Regions from separate parts of the Paenibacillus sp. 8b26 genome, predicted to be linked through region 2. Evidence: predicted binding sites of a transcription regulator. Region 2 holds the regulator's gene; each other region holds the start of a gene.

Region 1 (5,631 bases), 200 kb from region 2:
AAAAGGCTGTTTTTTTATTTTGTAATTCTTAATAGCCTTTGGCGCGGCCTGCGATTGAAAATAATCCGGTTGCAGTACGACGGGGGACACGGGTTTGAATATCAAGCGCTGCCGTACGGAACGTACCGAGGCAGGAATGGCAAAGTCTTCCCGCATAAATCGGGGAATGGCAAGACTCGCAAGGATAATCAAGCTGGCTATAGGTGGAGGGAAACTTGCCTGCTCTTACCCAGTCTGTGAGCAAATCCATAGGTGTGCCGGTTGCTTCACTAAGCTGGCGAGTATGAGTAGCGGGATGTTTCCACAAATAGTTGGAACAGCGATCATAAAATAAATTTTCTTCTTGGATACAGGTATTGCACAGGTTTCTAAGATTTTGCCGGAAAACGGAACCACACTTTGGGCAATTAGCAGTATGTATCTCCATAGAAACCAGTCCTTTATATCGATTTATAGTGAATATTTAAAATTTATTAGTTATATATTACTATGACTTTATACCTATATCAATCTTTATTTAAGGAAGAGACGTTTTATAGGTATATGTTAAAGTCTGAATTGACATAACCTTGTTACTTATGTATTATTACTTACATAAAGTTACTTGTTGAGAAAAATAAATTTAAAAAAAGATAAGGGGATTTTCACATGATGCCATCTTTGTTTTTAGCCCACGGATCACCTATGCTTGCTATTGAACAGACAGAATATACTGCTTTTCTGGAGCAGCTTGGAAAGAGTATTCGCCCGAAAGCTATTGTTATCTTCACTGCCCATTGGGAGACGCAGACATTGACAATTAGTTCGATAGACGGCATTTACGATACGATTTATGATTTTGGCGGTTTCCCACCGGAGCTGTATGCAGTGAAATATCCGGCTCATGGTTCGGTGGAGCTGGCGGCCAAGTTGAAAGAATTATATGAGCAAAAGGGCATTGATGTACAAACAGATGGGGCGCGAGGGCTGGATCATGGGTCCTGGACACTTCTGCATCGTATGTATCCTGAGGCGGATATCCCGGTAGTTCAGATTTCTGTGAATCCGTTTCTATCGCCGAAAGCACAATATGCTATCGGAGAAGTGTTGCGCGGGCTAGGTGAACAGGATATTTTGGTCATTGGGAGTGGTGTAACTGTCCATAATCTGCGCATCGTCAAATGGGGAGAAACGAAAACAGAGCCTTGGGCTCTTGATTTTGATGACTGGATTATTGAAAAGGTACAGAATGGAGATGTGCAGGCCTTGGACCGCTATGAAAGTGAAGCCCCGTATGCTCGTCAGGCGGTACCGAGGGCTGAACATTTTGTACCGTTGTTTATTGCCATGGGGAGTGGAGATCCGGCGAATAGAGCCAAGGTTGTCCACAGAAGCTATGAGATGGGGAATTTAAGTTATCTGTGCTTCCAGTTCTAAAAGTGTGGAAAAGAATGTTGGCGGGATGTTAGGCGCTTCACGATCCATTTGATCTTACGATCGCTGTTGCCGCGGGATTCTTTTGGGTTGTATAAGGCATTTAGAGGTGAGAATCCCGCTGCAAAGGCGAACGCTTCGCTTCTTCAGATTCAAATGGATTGATCCGCTGCTGCCCGCCATTTAGGTGGAGTGGGAGTATAAAATTAAGAGAGTGTTCTGTAAGCCATACAGTTTACAGAACACTCTCTTTTACATAAAATAAAACAAATAATTTAAATTCGGCAAATCTCACGCGGGCACAGTTCACAATGACATATGCCTTGCAGCATTTCCAAATCCTTGACAACGATCATGCCATTATCATATTCGACTGCATTTTTTTTACGCAAATCACTCAGCATCCGGTTTACACTTTCACGGGTGGCACCGATCATATTGGACAGGTCGGTATGAGTAATTTTTTTATGAATAAGAATATGCTCGCCGTGAGGCTCTCCGTAGGTGTTGCACAGACGGATCAGTGTGGAGCACAGAGCACCGGGCTTGCCGTACATCATCAAATCGCGAAACTTGGTCTGGGTAATACGGTGGTGGGACCCCATCCATTTCATAAAGTCAATGGCAAAATCACAGTGCTGGCAAATGAGCAGCTCCAAATCCGTGTGATCGACAACACCGATATCACTGTCCTCCAGAACTTCGGCAGAAAAGGAGTGCTTGGTACCGAAAAATGGATCAGCTTGACCAATCAGATCGCCGCTTTGGTACATATATAGTATAAGTTCCTTACCCTCATCCGTTGTTTTTGTTACTTTTACGCGTCCGCGCTTGATATAAAACAGCTTATCCGCTGTATCTCCTTCCCAGAATAGATGCGAGCTTTCTGGCATGACCCGATCTTTCATCATCACTTGCAGCCGGTTGAAGCTGGCCTCCGAGAAGCAACAGGTGTTGCCGCGGGCTTCCATTACGTTTGCAGGGTTTCTCATCGTCCATTTCCCCTTTGTTTCCTTTGTTTTTTATCTGCAACTTGATCAATTCAAATTCATTATATACCTGTGCTATGAGTTTTTGGGGCAAGAAGAGGGGGTAAAAGTGGCAGAATTCCAAACTTTGTGATTTAATTCACTTCATAAAATAAAATTTTAAATATATTGTGAAAAAAATCACAATATATCTTGAAAAGCTGTGTTACGATCAGTGCGTGAACAAGAGATAGTACACGAGATAACAGGAGGATGAGGGAAATGGCTGTTAAAAACGAGGTTATCCAAAAAGAGCAAAGCGCTGAGCAGTATATTCAAACGCTGATTGACCGGGGGAACCGGGCACAGCAGGCTTTCATGAGTATGAATCAGGAGCAGATTGACGAAATCGTACAAGCTATGGCACTCGCAGGGATGGATAAGCACATGCATCTGGCAAAGCTGGCTGTTGAAGAAACAGGACGCGGCGTGTACGAGGACAAAATCACCAAAAACATGTTTGCGACAGAATATGTCTATCATAGTATCAAAAATGAAAAAACCGTCGGTGTCATTGAAGATAATGACTTTGACAGTTTTCAAAAAATAGCAGAACCCGTCGGCATCATTATGGGGATCACTCCAGTGACTAATCCGACTTCAACTACAATGTTCAAAGCGTTGATTGCTATTAAAACACGTAACCCGATCATTTTCGGTTTCCATCCATCCGCTCAATCGTGTAGTGCGGAAGCAGCTCGCGTCTTGCTTGAAGCAGCCGTCAAACATGGTGCTCCGGCCGATTGTATTCAATGGATTGAAGCTCCATCGATGGATAAGACAAATTCACTTATGAATCACCCGGATGTGGCGCTGATTCTGGCAACTGGTGGATCAGGCATGGTTAAGGCGGCGTATAGCTGCGGTAAACCGGCTCTGGGTGTAGGCCCAGGTAACGTGCCTTGCTTTATTGAAAAAACAGCAGACATCAAGCAGGCCGTGAATGACCTCATCCTCTCCAAATCTTTTGATAACGGTATGATCTGTGCTTCCGAGCAAGCGGTTATTATCGAAGAGCCAATCTTCGAACAAGTGAAAAAATTGATGATCGCTAACGGTTGCTACTTTGTAAATAAAGAAGAAGCAGCTAAGCTCACTCAAGGAGCTATGAATGTCGAGAAATGTGCAGTGAACCCAGCTATCGTCGGACAGTCTGCTGTGAAAATTGCTGAAATGAGTGGTATCACAGTACCAGCAGGAACTAAAATTTTGGTCGCTGAGATTGAAGGAGTAGGAACAAAATTCCCATTGTCTGCGGAAAAATTGAGTCCTGTATTGGCTTGCTATAAAGTAAAAAATGCTGAACAAGGTATTCAACGCGCTGCTGAAGTCGTGGAATTCGGGGGCATGGGCCACTCGTCCGCTATTCATTCGAACGATGAGGACGTTATCGCCCGGTTCGCAAACCGTTTGCAAACAGGCCGTATTATTGTAAATGCACCTTCCACACATGGTGCGATCGGTGACATCTACAACACCAACCTTCCATCGCTGACACTCGGTTGTGGTTCGTACGGACGTAACTCGACTTCGTCGAACGTATCGGCAGTCAACTTGATTAATGTGAAAAGGGTGGCGAAACGTACGGTGAATATGCAATGGTTCAAAGTACCTTCCAAAATTTATTTTGAAAAAAATTCGACTCAGTATCTTGCTAAAATGCCTGATATCACACGTGTAGCCATTATCACAGACCCTATGATGGTGAAACTCGGATATGTGGATCGTGTCATCCATTATTTACACCAGCGCCAAACACCAGTAGCTATCGAAGTGTTCTCGGAAGTAGAGCCAGATCCATCGACAGTTACGGTAGAACGTGGTACTGAAATGATGAGACGTTTCCAACCGGATTGCATTATTGCATTGGGCGGCGGTTCGCCGATGGATGCGGCTAAAGGCATGTGGATGTTCTATGAATACCCAGATACTGATTTCAACAACTTAAAACAAAAATTTATGGATATCCGCAAACGGATTTACAAGTACCCACGTCTGGGTCAAAAAGCGCAATTTGTAGCCATTCCTACAACCTCGGGTACAGGTTCGGAAGTTACGTCGTTCGCAGTTATTACAGACAAAAATCAGGGCAACACGAAGTATCCGCTGGCTGACTATGAGCTGACTCCTGATGTGGCAATTATTGACCCTGAATTTGTATATTCGCTTCCTAAAACGGCTGTAGCGGATACAGGTATGGACGTTCTGACACATGCCATTGAGGCTTACGTGTCTGTAATGGCTAGTGACTACACAGACGGTCTGGCGATTAAAGCCATTCAACTGGTATTCCAATACCTGGAGCAATCGGCTCTGACTGGCGACAAGTTGGCTCGTGAAAAAATGCATAATGCTTCCACACTGGCAGGGATGGCGTTTGCCAATGCATTCCTGGGTATTAACCACAGTCTTGCGCACAAATGGGGTGGACAATACCACACAGCGCACGGTCGCACAAATGCCATTTTGTTACCACACGTCATTCGCTATAATGCGAAAAAACCGACAAAATTCGTTTCGTTCCCTAAATATTCGCACTTTGTTGCGGATGAGCGTTATGCAGAAATTGCACGCATACTGGGACTGCCTGCCCGTACGACTGAAGAAGGGGTTAATAGCCTGATTGAAGCGATCCGCAAGCTGAACAAAACACTCGGTATCGAGGAATCGTTCCAGCAAATCGGCTTCGATGCGAAGGATTTTGAATCGCGTGTAGATTATCTGGCTGACCGCGCTTTTGAGGATCAATGTACAACTGCGAATCCGAAGCTGCCGCTGGTTACCGAATTGGCTGATGTATACCGCGACGCCTTCTACGGACGTTTTGACCAATAATATATAGGTACGAAGAGGCTTGTGACTAAGCATTTTCCCGTTCAATACCAACGCAGGCTCTCTATATAGAGGGCCTGCGTTGGTTTGGGAAGGGAGGTGAACGGCAAGGATACAGGTACGGGCGTAATCGCTAGGGAAAATAAAGTGATAAATGTCACCCATATTGTGATTTTTGTCACATACTACACTCTATCATTATTCTACAATAAGGGTGTAAGAAAGGTCCCGACACTGAGCGTAAGGCATCGGTGAAAAGGCCGGGCTCGAGACACTATTTTAATGTGAAAAAAATCACAAGTCCGGAAGACCAAACAATTTGGAGGGATTTACATGTCGGTGATTGAGAGAGAATTAC
Region 2 (5,631 bases):
CGCAACGCCGAAGGAAGATTTAATTACAGCCGCCCAGATGATCGTCTGGCTGACGTTGACGGAAACCGGCGATGATGAAGAACTGAATCTGAGTAATCGTGGCGGAGATTTTTGGGAAACGGTGGCCAGTGATTCCGAGTCCTGTCTTGGTCGTTCATGTCCGTGGTTCCGCAAATGCTTTTATCATCGTGCGCGCCATGAGGCGGGAATATCGGATGTGGTTATTACGAATCACTCCAAGCTGTTCACGGACGTAAAAGCAAGTCATCAGCTATTGCCGAGCTATGAGCATCTGGTGATTGATGAAGCCCATCACCTGGAGGAAGTTGCTGGTAAGCATCTGGGCATGCATATGAAATATTTCACACTCGTGCATACGCTGACCCGGTTGTTTAAGGACAGCAAGAACGGACAATTGCCTTCGCTGCGTCAGCAGTTGGCAAAGTCGGGGCATGAGAAGTCGACGGATTGGGCCTCTACCATCGACCAGTTGTATCCGCTCGTGCTGGAGGTCAAGGAGACTTGGGATTTGCTGAGCGACAAGCTGTTTGGCATGCTGCCGGAGCGAAGTGATGCGACACCGGGCGAAACAGGGCAGTTTTCTTCCCGTCTCAAGCCATCGGCCAAGCCTGCCAAGTGGGATCAGGCGGCTGCGCTGGAAAATCAGCTTTATGTAACGATGAGCGAAATTTTGCGCAAGGGCGACAAGCTGATGCTCGATGTGAAGGAAGAACATGACGATTATGCGGCTGACAGCCTCATTACGGATATTACGGGGCTGCTCAAGGATTTGGCAGGCATTAGGGAAAGCTTGCGCTTTTTCATGCGGCTGGATGATGAAACGACCGTATACTGGCTTGAAGCGAGCGGGCAATTCCGCAGTAAGTCGCTGCAATTTTATGCGGTGCCCGTCGATGTGAGCCGCCAGCTGAAAGAAATGTTTTTTGACAAAAAAAGAAGCATTATTCTGACATCTGCTACCTTATCGGTGGATAAGTCGTTTCAGTACATGACCGATCAGCTCGGCTTGCAGGAGGCCGCAGATCAAGGACGGCTGATGACTACGCAGCTCCCGTCACCCTTTAACTACAGGGATCAGGTGCTGCTAGTCATTCCAAGGGATTTCCCGAGCGTGAAGGGCAGTGTAGGAGATGAGCATTTTGTAGATATGCTCGTCAGCTCGCTAGGCGCGACTGCTCAAGCGACGCGGGGGAGAATGCTCGTTCTCTTTACCTCCTACCGTATGCTCCGGCAGGTGTATGAGCCGCTTAAGGAGGCGTTGTCTTCCAGCGATATCACCGTGCTGGGGCAGGGCGTGGACAGTGGAAGCCGCAGCAAGCTGACCCGACGTTTTCAGGAAGCCAAAGCTTCTGTGTTGCTGGGAACCAGCAGCTTCTGGGAAGGCGTCGATATTCCGGGCAAGGCGCTGACGTGTCTGGCCATCGTGCGCTTGCCGTTCCAACCGCCCAATCACCCGCTGCTAGAGGCTAAAAGTGAGCTGCTCCAGCAGCAGAAGAAAAATCCTTTTATGAAGCTGTCTGTTCCACAGGCTGTCATTCGCTTCAAACAGGGATTTGGACGTTTGGTACGTACGGCGAGCGACCACGGGGTCGTTATCGTTTACGATACGCGTGTAATCGAATCCTATTACGGGAAGCATTTTTTGTACTCATTACCGGGACCAAAAATGGAGCATATGCCGACGGAGCAAATGGTGCCCCGCATCGCCGAATGGCTCCAATCCGCCCCGGAGACAGAGGCATAACGGACGGACATCTAAACGTGTCCGTTACAATTAGGGGGAGCAAGTATGAAATCAGATAAAATTTCAGAGGCTGTCGTACGGAGGTTACCCGTATATTTACGTTATCTGAATGCACTGCACAAACGGGAGGTGTCTACGGTCTCTTCCCAGGAGCTGGGACAAAGACTGGATCTGAATCCGGCTCAAATTCGAAAGGATCTCGCGTATTTTGGAGATTTTGGCCGTAAGGGTATCGGCTATGATGTTACTTATCTTATCGAGAAAATACGCCATATCCTGAAAATCGACCAGCAAATTAACGTGGTATTGGTCGGAGCAGGTAATCTGGGGCAAGCCCTTTCGAATTATAATGCTTATTTAAAAGACAATATGAAAATTGTAGCGGTATTTGATGCTGTTCCAGATAAAGTTGGAACCAGGATCAATACGCTGGTCGTACAGCCGATGGATGAACTGGAAGCGACCGTGAAGGAACAAAACATTCGGATCGGGATTATTACCGTACCGGATTTTGAAGCACAGCACGTCGCTGACAGGCTCATTGAGAGTGGGATTGGAGCAATTTTGAACTTTGCACCCACTACTCTCAAGACACCGGCAAACATTCGGGTACATGCCACAGATTTTACAACGGATTTGTTAAGCCTTGCTTATTATTTGGAGGACGGAAAGGAAGATACGCAACATGACAGCGAATAAATGGATGATTAAAAACGGCTCCTTTGCCGTGAACAGACCGGAAGCCGGGGTAATCCACGGCTATATGATCGTGGAGGATAGCCGCATCACCTACATTGGTGAGACTTTGCCAGCGGGTGAGGAAGAGACGGACGCGATTGACGGTAACGGGCTGCTGTTTTTACCTGGCCTGATGAATACACATGGTCATGCTGCGATGTCTTTGCTACGTGGGTATGGGGACGATCTGGCTCTCCAAGTATGGCTACAGGAAAAAATGTGGCCGATGGAAGCCAAGTTTACGTCTACGGATGTGTACTGGGGTACGTCCTTGTCCGTGCTGGAAATGCTGAAAGGTGGTACAACAACCTTTTTGGATATGTACGATCATATGGATGAGGTGGCTCGTGTAGCTGAAGAGTCCGGCATCCGTGCCAGTCTGATGCGTGGAGCGATTGGACTATGTTCGGAGGAAGAGCAGCGGATCAAGCTGGCTGAGGCTGTGACCTTTGCGCGTAATTGGCATGGAAAAGCAGACGGTCGCATTACGACCATGATGTCTCCGCATGCGCCGTATACGTGCCCACCTGCGTTTATCGAAAAATTCGTACAGGCAGCGCATGATCTGGACTTGCCGTTGCATACGCATATGTCCGAAACGATTGCCGAAGTAGAGCAAAACGTACGCGATTATGGCTTGCGTCCGGTTGCACATCTGGATAAGCTGGGCTTTTTCTCCCGTCCATCGCTCGTTGCCCATGGCGTTCATTTGAATGACGAAGAAATAGCTTTGCTGGCTGAACGTGGTGTAGCGGTTTCGCATAATCCGGGCAGCAACTTGAAGCTCGCAAGTGGTGTGGCAAGAGTGCCTGACCTGCTGCGTGCAGGCGTTACTGTCTCTCTCGGAACAGATGGTCCCGCGAGTAACAATAACCTGGATATGTTTGAGGAAATGCGTCTGGCTGCACTCATTCACAAGGGAGTATCTGGCGACCCAACTGCAGTTCCTGCGGGTGAGGCGTTGCGTCTGGCAACGGAGTACGGAGCGAAGTCGATTGGCTTGAAAGAGGTAGGAGCGCTGGCAGCAGGCAACAAGGCAGACTTTATCGCGCTCGATCTGAATCAGGCGCATTTCCTGCCGCGTACGGATCTCATTTCCCATGCCGTATACTCTGCAAGCGCCAAAGACGTGGCTCATGTATGGGTAGACGGTCGTCAGGTTGTAAAAAACGGTGAGTGCCTGACTATGGATGAGGAACGTATCAAGCATGAGGCCCAAGCCGCCTTTGAAGGGCTGCTGTCGCGCTAGTTCAGGTGTCACATCCCCTTAGAGAGGAAGCACAGGTTTGAAAAATAAGAAAAAATGGATAGCGGTCGCCATTCTGGCCGTCATACTGGTCCTGGTCAGCATTTTCTGGTATTATTCCTACGTTACTCAAGACCAGGTGACCGAGAGAAATGCCGCTATCGTAAAGGCCAAGCAATCGGGTGGTCTGGTCAGCACGACGCAGACGTGGAAGTCGGTGTGGGATCAGGTATATTGGGTAGTTCAAGGGAAAAATGCTCAGAACGAAAATATTATGGTGTGGGTTCCTTTTCAAAAAGTGGAGGGCCAACCGAATGTACCTGTCACAGATAATAGTGGTGTTCATACCGAGCTACTGAAAAACGGAGTCGACGAGCAAAAAATGACAGCCATGATCCAGCAGCAGCTTCCGGGTATAGATATTGTAAGGCTTGAGCCGAGTGTGTTTAACGGTCAATATGTGTGGCAGCTGTTTTATGATGACGGCAGTCATCATTACTATACCTTTTATCGCTTCTCGGATGGGGGATCGGTGGGGGTGAAGTATACTTTGCCCAATTACTAGAGTGATGTGAGGACTGGCTGATGGTGGTTTGGGAGTGTTAGGGACGCTAGGAGCGCTGCGTAGTCCATTTGATCTTACGATCGCTGTTGCCGCCGGATTTTTTTCGATTAGATTCTTATGGGGAAAATCCAGCGCCAAAGGCGAACGCTTCGCTTCTTCAGATTCAAATGGCCCACTCCGCTGGCCCACTCCGCTGGCTGACCGCCAGGGAGTCACTCCAAACACCACTCTATTTATGGGAGGGGAGTTGGGGGTAGGGGCACGGACGCCGCTGTGCTTGTCTCCGTTTTGGGTTTTATACTAAACCAATTCTGTACGAATTGGAAAAATATATGTTAATTTAGAAGACATTGTCTTATAAAAAGAATGGCTAGTTAGAATGGTTGAAAGCTAAAAAAAAGACGTAAATGCGATTTATTCGTATTTGCGTCTTTTTTAGCTTTTTTTGTTGGGTAAGTGTTTATCATGGAATGACTGATTGTGTTTAACTTAAAAAATGTTATATAAGCCGAACTCGAAAAAGCATCACCTCCCCGGATTTCTCCCCATGTGTGCTCATTCAAGAAATCCGGGGGCAACAGCGATGGGGAGCACCATCCGCCTGCGCAGTGGCTCCGCATATATCTTTCAAGCTCAACTATCACTTTAATTTCCCTTAAACAGGTTAAATATGAAGTCTATTACAAAGATCATAATATTTTTTTCCTTATAATGGTTTAATTATAGGTGCAGACTAACGTAACCCATAATTTTGTGGCTATGTTATCATGACTACTTGTACAAAAAGGAGATTCATGGACATGGGAAAAGTGGATGGGAAAGTTGCATTAGTAACGGGTGGAGGTCAAGGGATTGGACGTGCTATTGCTTTACGCCTGAGCCAAGACGGATTCGCAGTGGCGGTTGTAGATTTAAATGAAGAAACGGCGCAAAGTGTTGCTGGTAAGATTACAAAGGCAGAAGGGCGCTCGCTTGCCCTTAAAGTCGATGTTTCCGACCGGGATCAGGTTTTTGCGGCTGTAAAGGAAGCATCTGAGAAGCTCGGTGGCTTTGATGTCATTGTAAATAATGCAGGGATTGCTCCCGCCAAGCTATTGGAGGATGTTACGCTGGCTGATTTTGACAAGCTGTTTCATATCAATGTGACCAGTGTACTTTGGGGCATTCAGGCGGCAGCCGCCAAGTTCAAGGAACTGGGCCATGGTGGTAAAATCATCAATGCCTCTTCTCAGGCAGGCCATGTTGGTAATGCCAATCTCGGTATTTACTCCGCGACCAAATTTGCGGTTCGTGCTCTGACACAAACCGCTGCTCAGG
Region 3 (5,631 bases), 1.5 Mb from region 2:
AGCCCATGCATCAGGCACATCCCCACCACGGTCAGTCCAATCCATACCGTATATCCGTTAAACACATCGGAGAATCCGGCTTTCAAGTCCATGTTTTGCTGAATAGGTACACCCTTTACCAAAGCCGCAAAAGCCATACCGAACAGCATCGGCGGCAGAAAGCTGCCAATCAGAATGCAGGCATCCCACGTCCCTGTCCACCATTTTCCTTCTGCCTTACCCCGGAACTCAAAGGAAACTCCGCGTAAAATCAAACCAAGCAGAATAAGTACAAATACCAGATAATATCCGCTGAACATCGTCGCATACCAGTGCGGGAAAGCCGCGAACATCGCACCTGCTGCTGTGATCAGCCATACTTCGTTTGCATCCCAGAATGGACCAATCGTATTGATCATCAAGCGTTTTTGCTGGTCATTACGCGGCACCAGACCTGTAGCCATACCCACGCCAAAATCGAAGCCCTCCAGGAAGAAGAAGCCGGTGAACAGTACAGCAATCAATAAGAACCACAAATCATTTAACGTCAATGGTGTCACCCCCTTGAGCGAATGGATCATGAATTACCGTTTCCTGATATGGTTCGATATCCGGACCTTTGCGAGCTGTACGGACAAACAGGAATGCCAGCACACCCGTTAAAATTAAATACAGTGCGGTAAACGAGATCAGTGAGAACAGCACTTCCCCTGCCCCAACGGTAGGCGAAACCGAATCTTTGGTTTGAAGTAAACCAAAGACAGTCCAAGGCTGACGCCCCACTTCCGTCATGATCCAACCCGCAGTATTTCCAATGAATGGAAGTGATATACCGAGCATCATCAAGCGGAAGAACCAGCGATGCGAACCCTCCAATTTCTTACGGAATGTCAGATAAGCTCCGTACAAAGCAAGTGCAATCATCGCACATCCGGCCGCAATCATAATGCGGAAACTCCAAAAAGTAGTACGTACTGGCGGGATATAGTTGCCCGGTCCGTAAGCTTGTTCATATTGTGCCTGAAGCTCATTCATCCCCAATACCGCGCCGGACAGCTTGTTATACGACAACAAACTCAGAAGATAAGGAAGCTTAAATTCAAAGCTGTTTTCCTTCTTGTCAGGGTCAATGCCTGCGATAACCGTCCAAGGGGCAGGGTCACTACTGTTTTCCCATAACCCTTCACTGGCAGCCATCTTCATTGGCTGTGTTTCTACCAAATATTGAGCCTGTCCGTGACCAAACATCGGAATCAGCATCGAACTAATCAATGCGACAATAATACTCACTTTGAAAGAAGGCTTGAAAAAGTCCAGATTCTTTTTGTGCATCAGCTTCCATGCGCTAATTCCCGCAACGAGAAAAGCACCTGTGGCAATAGCTGCAAACAGTGTGTGTGGAAACTCCCACAACAGTTGTTCGTTCGTCAACAGAGCGAAAAAATCTTTCATTTCTGCGCGACCATTTTGAATCTCATATCCAACTGGACGTTGCATGAATGAATTGGCTGCCAAAATCCACAAAGCAGACAGCATCGTACCGATGGATACCAGCCACATACAGGTTAAATGGACTGCTTTGGACAGACGTTCCCAGCCGAATACCCACAATCCGATGAAGGTTGATTCCAGGAAAAAGGCAAGCAGTGCCTCAATCGCCAGCGGCGTACCGAACACATCACCGACAAACCGGGAAAAGTCCGACCAGTTCATCCCGAACTGAAACTCTTGCAAAATTCCGGTGACGACGCCCACTGCAAAGTTAATCAGCAAAAAAGTTCCCCAGAATTGAGCCATTTTTTTGTACAAATCATTTTTTTTGATTACATACATGGTCTCCATAATTGCCACCATCAACGACAATCCAATGGAGATCGGCACATAAACAAAGTGAAGAATCGTTGTGGTCGCAAACTGCAACCGTGCCAATTCTAATACGTCCATGATGTTATTCCTCCCCCTGCGCTTCTCTTAAGTATGAATAATAATAATTGGGCTCTGAATCCTTCTTTTATCCTTGTGATAGTATTCACATTATTACATATGGAACGATCACTTTTTATGAATGGCCCCCTCGGGCATCTTCAATACGGGATCTCATGATCGGGCTTCAGAATATCATCATTATATAGAATAGGTTTGAGTGAAATAGAATCGAAAGTGTGAACATCGTGTCAAAGTTGTGTCGTAATGATGGCAAATTTATGAAAACAGCTCTAATTCTCTAATTAGTGTGACATTTGCGATTGATCTATCCAAATTTTTTCAAACAAAAAGCCTCTCTTCGTTCGGAGACTTTTGCTCCGACATCCGCAAGAGAGACTTCATCAATTTAACCCACGGGAATCTATCAATCGCCATCCGTTCCTCTGTTCTTCTGAACCCGATTACGGTAGGAGGAAGGCGACATCCCCGCATATTTTTTGAATTTGCCATGAAAGTAATCGGCATTGGCATATCCGACCCGTCCTGCCACCTGATGCACCCTGATTCCCTGTGCAAGCAGTTCCCTTGCCCGCTCGATCCTCACCTTATCCAGGTAAGCGTTAAAGGCTTCGCCTGTATGACTTTTGAACAATTTGCCCAAATAGCCGCTGTTGTAATTAAACATATCCGCCAACAGCTCCAAGCGCAGGTTCTCATCATAATGGCTGTGAATGAAATCAATCAATTGTTTCATGATCGTTTCTTTACCGCCCGGATCGGTCTGACCAATCCATTGCAGCACATGCTCCAGCGACCGATCCACCAGCTCACCCAAGGTTGAATAAGCATATACATCCGTAATCAAGTGCGAATGCTCCTCCAGCACCGTCCGGCTCTGCTCCTGGCCAGCAGCATACTTGTTCAGCGCCAAGGTAAATGTCTGTGCAAACGCCGCCTTGATTGCAGCTTCTGTACGATAGATCTGAGGAAATTGGACCTCCATTTCCTTCAATACACGTATTGCAGCTTCACGATTCGCCATATCCAACGCGTAGTATAGCTTCTCTGCATAACGCATAGAGTCCGAGGTTTTATCAGTCGTTTCACACATTTCCTCGTCCGAAGTCTCCAAATCATGCAGGTCACGGGTAAGCATCACCCTTTCCGCACGGAACAGGAAAGTACGCTCCAGTAGACGCAGCGCCTGCTCAAAAGAGCTTGGAATATCATGTAGTCTGCCCACCGGATCACCAGCAGCTACGTATATTTCCGTTGTCCACGGCTTTAGTGCCTGTCGCCAGGAAGCCAGCAACCGAACAGCATCTTCTTGTATTTCCACCGTGGCAGGGAGTAGCAAGCCTGTATAAATTCCGGCTTCGAATACAATCCCCCTGCCCTGCTCCTGGCACATTTCCGTTAGCCGCAGCTTTGCTGCTGACTGCCGGGCTTGCCGATCCCAGTCGGGTATCCGCAGATCCAGCAGTACGACCTGATAGCTTCCCCAATCCAAAGCGGGTGGCGCTGGATGCTGGTCAGGATGTTCAGGAAACAGCAGGGTTTCGATCCAATCGCGCTCATGGGGAGACGGGCTCCCCCACTTGCCGTCTTCTTTTTCGCTCTCAATGCTTCGCCGTACCCGTTTCAGCTCTGTCGTCATTTCTTCTTCGTCCACAGGCTTTAATAAATAACCATCTACGCCAAAGCCCATCGCCTGCCGCGCATAATCAAAGTCCGCATATCCGCTTAAAATGAGAAAATGAAAAGGCTGACCGTTCATTTCGCGTATGCTTCGTATGACCTCCAGCCCGCTCATCCCCGGCATGCGTATATCAACAATGACCAGCTCCGGCCGGTGCTCCTTAAATTTATCCAATGCCTCGCGCCCGTTCCCTGCAGTATCTACAATATGAAAGCCGCAGTCTCTCCAATCAATAATGGAGGTCAATCCTTCACGGATCGCAGGCTCATCATCCACAATCATCGCTTTATACATTCGACTCCTCCTCCTTGGGTATTGAAAAGGTTACGGTTGTTCCTGCCTGCGGTACGCTCTCCATGTGCAGACCATAACGTTCGCCATACATCAGCGTCAGACGCTGGTGAACATTGCGCAGCCCGATACTGCTCCCTTCCGGCTCATCCGTGCCCATTATACGGTCTAGCAGACGGGACAACTGCTCTGCTTCCATGCCAATCCCATCGTCAGCCACTCTTATTTGCAGCTCTCGTAGCTCCATCGAAATATCGACTTTTACGGTAACGGGTTCTTCCTTGTTTTCAAGACCATGAATAATCGCGTTCTCTACCAGCGGCTGTATGATTAATGGAGGAATGGACATTTCCTCAGCGCTTTCTGCCAGATTCACTTCATAGACCAAACGATTTCCAAACCGGAACTGCTGAATTTGTAAATAGGATCGCACCATATCCAGTTCCTGACGCACCGTCGTTTTACCGCTGCCAATCTCCAGATTCCGCCGCATCAATCTGCCAAGCAATCGTACCGTCGTTGCAATCTCCGCTTCCCCGTTCAGATGTGCCTTCATTCGAATGGACTCCAGCGCATTAAACAGGAAGTGCGGGTTAATCTGACTGGCCATCATCTTTAGTTTGATATCCTTTTGCGCCATTTCGAGCCTGTTATTTTTCTCACTCGCTTCATAAACCTGCCCCATCAACTGGCGGATACTGGCAACCATATAGTTGAAGCGGCGGGACAAATCCCCGATTTCGTCCATTCCCTCCACGCTCGACACGACATGGAAATCCCCCGCAGCCACCTTACCCAGCTCATGGCTCAACCGCTGTAGCCGTTTGGTGATCAACCAGGAAATCATCGTAATTAGAACCAATGCCATGACCAGCACCGCAAGAACACATAATGCGCCGATCAAGCTGATCCGGTTCGCTCCCTGTACAATGTGTTCCGTCGAAAACACCGAAATAATCGTCAATCCGCTCACACTTGAGGCTGGCAGCAGCTCATCCACAATAATGTTCGAGGATTTCCCGTTTATTTTTGCTTCATATATCCCCTTACCTGCACCCTGTACATCAAAGCCCAAATGCAGATCCACCAATGTTTGACCCACGGACTGTGTATGGGTAGCCGCGACCACGATTCCGTTGCGATCCACAATCAGCGTTTCAAACGGTTCCTTGCTGAGCATATTGTTCAGCTCCGTCTGACTCAGCGCAATCATCAGAACTCCCTTGGTGTTGTATTCCGGAAAGGGAATTTGCCGCACTAGACTCAGCCGTTTTACCGGGTTATCCTCCTTATCCTGAATATAAAACCAGTTAATCGCCGTCCCCCCCAAGGCAGTCTGAAACCACTTCTGCTGCTCAATACCAGAATCTACAGGGATAAATTCCAGATTATTGACAAGCGTCGGATTATACGAATAAAAACGGATGGTCGCAATCTCTCTATATTGCTGTACATACTCATTAAAGTCCTTGTATTGATGATACGCATTCATCAGCTCTACCATGCCCGAATAACGGCGGTTCGCCATCTCCCTCAGCCTTTTATCGAACATCAGCCCATTTGAAATATCCGTGGGTACGCGCAATAAATTCGCAGTCTGGCTCTTGATCTTTTCCACGTTGTTCACCGTTTGGGCAATTGCACTGTCCAAAGCCTGCTCCCGTAAATAAAAGGTGACACAGCCACCCACCACCAGCACCGGGATCATGACAATCAGCACGTAGGAGAACAGCAAC

Evidence for each region. Region 2 encodes Rex, which represses fermentation and respiration genes when NADH is low (regulators of the CRP and FNR family bind a similar motif). Its sites were predicted from a motif close to TTGTGAAATATTTCACAA; they were not measured.
Region 1: the regulator Rex is predicted to act here: its motif matches at 2,571-2,588, upstream of adhE (bifunctional acetaldehyde-CoA/alcohol dehydrogenase).
Region 3: the regulator Rex is predicted to act here: its motif matches at 1,997-2,014, upstream of ACQ4MX_RS19630 (cytochrome ubiquinol oxidase subunit I).

What each region holds. Positions count from the first base shown of each region.
Region 1 is NZ_CP192445.1:5,573,842-5,579,472, forward strand. Features, by position in the region: gene ACQ4MX_RS25860 (hypothetical protein) at 29-307, opposite strand; gene ACQ4MX_RS25865 (DODA-type extradiol aromatic ring-opening family dioxygenase) at 649-1,416, shown strand; gene ACQ4MX_RS25870 (Crp/Fnr family transcriptional regulator) at 1,689-2,405, opposite strand; gene adhE (bifunctional acetaldehyde-CoA/alcohol dehydrogenase) at 2,664-5,276, shown strand; gene pflB (formate C-acetyltransferase) at 5,607-5,631, shown strand, end outside.
Region 2 is NZ_CP192445.1:5,770,724-5,776,354, forward strand. Features, by position in the region: gene dinG (ATP-dependent DNA helicase DinG) at 1-1,765, shown strand, start outside; gene ACQ4MX_RS26870 (redox-sensing transcriptional repressor Rex) at 1,811-2,464, shown strand; gene ACQ4MX_RS26875 (amidohydrolase) at 2,451-3,752, shown strand; gene ACQ4MX_RS26880 (DUF5590 domain-containing protein) at 3,790-4,314, shown strand; gene ACQ4MX_RS26885 (hypothetical protein) at 4,349-4,618, shown strand; gene ACQ4MX_RS26890 ((S)-acetoin forming diacetyl reductase) at 5,115-5,631, shown strand, end outside.
Region 3 is NZ_CP192445.1:4,232,832-4,238,462, reverse strand. Features, by position in the region: gene cydB (cytochrome d ubiquinol oxidase subunit II) at 1-530, opposite strand, end outside; gene ACQ4MX_RS19630 (cytochrome ubiquinol oxidase subunit I) at 517-1,923, opposite strand; gene ACQ4MX_RS19625 (response regulator) at 2,330-3,898, opposite strand; gene ACQ4MX_RS19620 (sensor histidine kinase) at 3,891-5,631, opposite strand, start outside.